DNA from 2 places in the Corynebacterium sp. A21 genome. Region 2 is predicted to be linked to the other one. Evidence: predicted binding sites of a transcription regulator. Region 2 holds the regulator's gene; the other holds the start of a gene.

Region 1 (3,206 bases), 230 kb from region 2:
GGCGGTCTTGAAACGATTCACCGATTCCGCCAACTCCACCCGTTCATCTGCGGTCGCCTCAAGGCTGATATCGAGCAGCTGCCCACCAATCACCTCGGTGCGCATCGCACGCCAGGGGGAACGTAGCCGGGACAGGGCCGCAAGGCTCAGACCGGAGTCGTAGATCAGGTCGTCGGCCCAGGCCAGCGCGAGGTCACCGACCAAGATCGCCACGGATTCACCGAAGTGGGCGGCGTCCCCGGCCCACTCCTGTCCACCGTGCCGCTTTTCGACGGCGCGGTGGACCGTCGGGTTTCCGCGCCGGGTGTCCGAGGAATCGATGATGTCATCGTGGATCAGGGCACAGGCCTGGATCAGCTCCAGGGAGCTGACTGCCCGGAGCACCGCCGCAGGGTCCTCAGAGCTGTGCTCGAGGCCGCCGGCTCCGAGGAAGCCTGCCCAAGCGTAGAGCGGCCGAACCCGCTTGCCGCCACCGAGCACGAAATCACGCAGGTAGGAGACCGCGGCATCCACAGGGGCACCGATCCGGTCAATCTCGGCCTGTCGAGACCGGAAGTACTCGGCGAGCATCTCGCGCGAAGCATCGGGGATCTGGTCTATCGAGAGGGCTCTCAGGTCAGGAGCGGACAACGGCGGACCTCCGGGTCATAAATGGCGATGGATCGACTACCCACGATACCCACCGGAGCATAGACACCGGAGTTTCGGTCGGAAGGGAACTGAGGGGCCGGGGGAGATCGGTCCCTCAGAAGTGCTCCGGGCTGGTGTGGTGGACCTACTCTTCCCGTCTGGATGCCGAGATCGCCAGCGGAAGTGGAAGGCGCGTGGCCAGGATTGCAAAGGGACGCCGATCGCCGGTGAAGTGGAAATTGCGCAGCACATCCCGGAACCCGAGGGAACGATAGAGCCCGAAAGCCCGGTTGCTCTCCTGCGGCACTTCCGGGGTGGAGAGCACCGCATTGCCCGCTGGTGCGTTCCGTAGCAGTTCCGTCAGCAAGGCCCGGCCGATGCCGCGTCCTTGATTTCCGACGCGAACGTGAATCTCCGCCACCTCGAAGTAGTTCCGCAGCAACTCATGCTCCGAGTCGGAGGGGCCGCCGTTCTGATTGATCCCGCGGCGCAGTTGGAGATGCCACCAGTGGTCCGGGGAACCCAGGAAGCCATAGGCGATGCCGAGAATTTCCCCGTGCTCCACGGCGCAGACGGCGGTGAAGCCGGGCTGGTGGATTTCCCGGCGCCAGGCGTTGATGCGGGAATCCCGGATTTCGGGCTCATAGCCCATCGCCGAAATGTAGATATCGACAAATTCGGGGCAGTTTACCGAAAACTCAGGCGCTGTCAGGCGGCGGATTGACACAGTCACTTCCCTATAGAACCACGAACAGTCGGTTGGTTGGGAAAAGTGGGAGATTTTCCTCCCCGCACCCTTGCGCTGGAGAGCGCCCATATCCTAAAATTAGAACAAAGGTTCGATCCTGCTGGACTCTTGGGGTTTTTAGGTCTGGCGGGGTTGATAGTTTCAGGTGGTGTACAGGCAGAAGAGCTCGGGAAAGGGGCAGTCGCCATGGCACAGGTCATCTCCGCAACCACGCGCTTCATCCGGGAGGGTGGCCGGCGCTCGGACTTCCTTTCCCGTGCCCGGATTCTCCTGGACCAGTCTCGTGCGTATCGGACTGCCGGAAAGGTTGATCTGGCATTGGAGTACTCCTACCAGGCGGCGCTGCGGGTGGCGGGGGCCAGGATTGCGGATAGTCCGGTGGCCCGGCGCAAGCGCAAGCCGACTGATGCCTGGGGTCAGCTGCGGCTCGTGGACGAGTCCGGAATTCGCTGGGCGGGGATTTTTGAGGGTTACTCCCGCTTCCGCTCCCGGGTCTCCTCCGGAATCGAGCGTGATCCAGATCCCCGGATCGTGGCTGAGCTGATGTCCCATTCCGAAGCCTTTCTTGCCGAGGTGGAGCTGGACTTTGGTGACTCGCCAGTTGCCGCCTGAGTCACTGGCAGAAGCTCTCAGTGGCTTTCGTCTACCTTCCCCGTTGTTTTTGGCATTGTCGGGAACTTTCCCGATACTCTGGGAGTTGAGCAGATAGAGAAATAAAATAGGCTCGGATCGAACAAGCTGGAGGAACAGTGTCGCTATCAGAGCAGGAGCAGAGAGCGCTCCGAGAGATTGAGCAGTCTCTCCTCGCGGATGATCCCAAGTTCGGCGCTACTGTCGCCGGTGCGGGAGACTTTGGCGGGCCGGGTGGGGGGCTTACCCTGCGCGGTATCGCCTTGGGTGTCCTCGGTCTTGTCATGCTCATTGGTGGAGTTGCACTGTCGCAGCAGAGCTCCTGGTACATCATCCTTTCCGTACTTGGCTTCCTTGTGATGTTCGGCGCTGGAGTTTGGATGCTCCGGGGCGATGCCTCCGGTGGCATGGGACTTAACTCGCGAGGCAAGGGGCATTCCCGGAAGGCTGGGGGGTCGGCTCGGTCGAGCAAGATGGAGGAGAACTTCCGTCGACGTTTCGAGGGGCAGTAGTCCTTCTGGAATCCCGCACCTGAGGGTGCGATAGCTTCACTGAAATGGTGGAGACGGATCCGGCACACAATTGTGTGCCGGATTTTTTGATCTCTCCTGTCGGGTGGGGCGACCTTTGTCTGAGGGGCCTCCCACTGCGCCCCACTTGGCGTGGGGATGGCCAGGGAGACCTATCCCAGAGTGAGCTTTAGGCTCCCTGAGATTGCAATAAGTGCAGGTCAGGAGATTTTGTTTTGCCTATGGGACTAAAGGGGTGCTTGATTCTGATGCGATTGGTGGGGCAGGTTGGGGAAGTTCTGGCAGATTCGGCGTGTGTCGCGAGTTTTTGCCCCACACCATTTCCTCCCTGTGAACTGCGCCTATGGAATCGGGGGGCTGTGGTGGTGGGCGGGTTGCTATAAAAAGTGGGGGAGAGTGGGGTATTGTGGGGCGCAGCGGTTGGGATGACCGGGGGTTGGCCCTCTGGTTAAACCACAGCGAGAAGGAAAATCGAATCTCAGGTCAAAGAGATGAGGAAAGGTGGATCCGGGATGTTTCTCGGTACCTACACTCCGAAACTCGATGACAAGGGGAGGTTGACTCTTCCGGCAAAGTTCCGCGAGGAATTGGTCGGAGGGCTCATGGTCACCAAAGGGCAGGATCATAGCCTGGCGGTGTATCCACGGGAGGAGTTCGCGGCGCGAGCC
Region 2 (3,206 bases):
TGGTGAACCGACGCTTGCAGGAGCTGCACTCCCGTCGGCGGCGAATCGAGGACCCGCCCTCGTAGACCCGGGAATCAATCACCCGAGAATGGTCATGATGGCAAAAGGGACAGTACACGGGAGTTTCAGAACCTCTCTGCGGGGCCGGTCGGCATCGTAAATATCGCGCTCCCCACAGAGGACAGCGTACCCGCCCCGAATCAGCGGACGGACACAGACATTTCCTGGCCCGGCAGCGTGGTGTTCGGGACCGGCTCATCCCAGTCACCGCCGAGGACCATCCCGACCACGAAAGCAAGCCCGAAGACCGCACCCGCCAAATATGCCTGAGTAGACTCCCCCAACTGAAGTCCGCTTTTGCGCAGGCACTTCGGAGCCATGGTGACCCTGGAAGGGGTTAGTCCCTCTGTTCGAATTTCCCGGGAAAGGCGACGTATTCCGACGCCCCGAGGAGAGAGGGAAAACCCCTCCCTCGGCTCCCATATCGCCGCCGCAGGAACGACCCTGGAATCAAATTTATTGTTGATCTGTGCTGGTTGAGTGTGATTAAGAGAAATCGCCACCATCATGTCCTTTCATCCGTGGGCAATCCTAGGAACCCGCCCCGCCACACCCAAACATCTCTCGCTCAGGTATTCGAATACACTTTTCTGTTCGATTTATAACATGCCTTCGAACACTTGTCCAGATAAATCCCCCTTTTCTCGAACATTCGTGTTAAATTCGAATGTGATGGGGCAGGGTTCGCCCAGAAACCGACCAGCTGATTCGAATAGCAGGACTGTCGCCCCGCCGAAGCGGACCTACAACCGCACCGGCTGAACACTGACCCTCGTTGGTCCAGACCTAAGGAGCTTCTGACATGGCCCGCGCCAGAGCCAAAGCAACATCCTCGAAGACCACTGCCAGCGGCAAAACCCAGAAGTCGGACCTCTCCGACCGGCAGCGTCGGATCCTCGAGGTCATCCAGGATGCGGTGGTGCTGCGGGGTTACCCGCCAAGCATCCGCGAGATCGGCGATGCCGCCGGCTTACAGTCCACCTCCTCGGTGGCCTACCAGCTCAAGGAGCTGGAAAAGAAGGGCTACCTACGCAGGGACCCGAATAAGCCGCGCGCCGTGGACGTTCGAAAGCTTCCTGGAGGTGAGTTTGGGAGAGAACCTGTCGCTGCCAAGCCGGCAGCAGCCGGCAGCATCCCGGCCGAGGCAAGTTCCGCCAGCTATATCCCGGTGGTCGGTTCCATCGCCGCCGGATCCCCGATCCTGGCGGAGCAGAATGTCTCGGATTATTTTCCGCTCCCCGCTGAGATCGTTGGCGACGGCGAACTGTATATGCTGCAGGTCGTCGGCGAATCGATGCGCGACGCCGGTATTCTGGACGGCGACTGGGTTGTTGTTCGCTCCCAGCCGGTCGCCGAGCAGGGCGAATTCGTCGCCGCACTCATCGAGGGAGAGGCCACCGTCAAGGAGTTCCACAAGGACTCCACCGGCATTTGGCTCCTGCCCCACAATGACGCCTTCTCCCCCATCCCCGGCAACGATGCCGAGATCATGGGCAAGGTCGTCTCAGTGATGCGCAAGCTCTAGTCCCCAGGTAGACGGGCCACGGCATAGCTGCCGCGGTTCGAGACCGGGGATTATTAGCCACCGCCCGAACCTCACCCCCGAACTTCGTTCCGCGCAGCTGCCGCCTATACGGATATAGGTCTGCCGGATGAGCTATTTCCAGAGGTCAATGCAGTTTCTTCTGATACTTCAGAATTTTCTATTCACCCCGGAGAGGGGTGCGTGGAAAATGAATCTGCTACTGCTTCTGCCGAAAGTGGGAGAATCGGAAATTGATGGAACAACGTCACGCAGTTCGATCCCATTAGACCGAGGAAGTTGGATGTACGCTGAGGAACGCCGCCGCCAGATCGCTTCGCTGACCGCTGTCGAAGGTCGCGTTAACGTCACCGAGCTTGCGGAACGATTCGAAGTTACCGCCGAGACCATCCGCCGCGATCTTGCAGTGCTGGACCGCGAGGGAATCGTACACCGCGTCCATGGTGGCGCAGTGGCCAGCCAGACCTTCCAGACCGCTGAGTTCAGCCTGGACACCCGCTTTCGCTCGGCCTCCGCCGCAAAATCGGCGATCGCCCGGGCTGCCCTGGACCAATTACCCGCTGCCCGCGGCAGCATGTTTCTCGATGCCGGCACCACCGTCACGGCACTGGCCAACCTGATCACCGAACAACCGCGAGCCCGGGAATGGTCGATCGTGACCAATAGCTTGGTCACCGCCCTGAACCTCGCTAATGCCGGGCTGACCGAGGTGCAGCTCTTGGGAGGCAGCGTCCGCGCCATCACCCAGGCGGTCGTCGGTGATACCGCACTACGCACTCTGGCGCTGATGCGCGGCGATGTCGCGTTCATCGGTACCAACGCCCTGACTCTGGACCACGGTCTTTCCACCGCAGATCCCCAGGAAGCCGCCATCAAGGCCGCGATGGTCACCAATGCTCACAAAGTTGTCGTCCTCTGTGACTCCACCAAGCTGGGCAATGATTACCTGGTCAGTTTTGCCGGCATCAATGACATCGACGTGGTCATCACCGATGAGGGTGCTCCCGAGACCTTCCTTGAGGCACTCCGGGAACGTGAGATTGAAGTGATCATCGCGAGCTAATGCTCTGCGTTTTAAATTTGGCACCAGTTTTGTAGAGCACGGAATCGCGCAAAGAGACTGTCGGCGGAATCTTGCTGGTCATCGCTGCAGCGATTGCGCTCATCTGGGAAACTCGCCAGCAGCTGAGTCCTACTTCGCGCTCCGGGACTTCACTCGTTATCTTGGCAGTGCAGCCGCACCTATCTCCCAGCCACCCTCCCCCAGAAGCCGCCTATCGGGGAGTTCAGCCCACATGCAATCTGGTGGTGGTTGCGGGAAGTACGGGTGCTCGTTCCTTCGCAATAACAGCCCACGCTGCTAGCGAAGCGTGGGCGATCTCCTGCTATTTGGCCGCGAGATCGGCCTGATCGGTGGTCTCAATTCCATCGTCGGTGATCAGGAACGTCATGAGGTCTTCACCCAAGACTACTTCACCGTCATAGTTTTCTTTCGTGCGGGCGATCATTTCTTCATCGGTGATGCCCTCGACCTTGCCTGGAATCCCGTTGACAAAGTGCGTATAAACGGCGAGCTTCGGCTGGGCCTCGGCGAAAATCTCAC

Evidence for each region. The regulator LexA, encoded in region 2, represses DNA repair genes until DNA is damaged. The targets are predictions, from matches to a motif close to CGAACANNTGTTCG.
Region 1: a site for LexA is predicted at 1,459-1,472, ahead of ACTU46_RS01385 (SAV_6107 family HEPN domain-containing protein). Genes of this name have one in related genera too.

Annotation. Positions count from the first base shown of each region.
Region 1 covers NZ_JBQPQY010000001.1:303,968-307,173, forward strand. The annotation lists gene ACTU46_RS01375 (polyprenyl synthetase family protein) at 1-630, opposite strand, end outside; gene ACTU46_RS01380 (GNAT family N-acetyltransferase) at 776-1,363, opposite strand; gene ACTU46_RS01385 (SAV_6107 family HEPN domain-containing protein) at 1,565-1,990, shown strand; gene ACTU46_RS01390 (DUF3040 domain-containing protein) at 2,128-2,520, shown strand; gene mraZ (division/cell wall cluster transcriptional repressor MraZ) at 3,051-3,206, shown strand, end outside.
Region 2 covers NZ_JBQPQY010000001.1:530,783-533,988, reverse strand. The annotation lists gene nrdR (transcriptional regulator NrdR) at 1-118, opposite strand, end outside; gene ACTU46_RS02400 (hypothetical protein) at 201-380, opposite strand; gene lexA (transcriptional repressor LexA) at 863-1,585, shown strand; gene ACTU46_RS02390 (DeoR/GlpR family DNA-binding transcription regulator) at 1,887-2,666, shown strand; gene ACTU46_RS02385 (MBL fold metallo-hydrolase) at 2,989-3,206, opposite strand, start outside.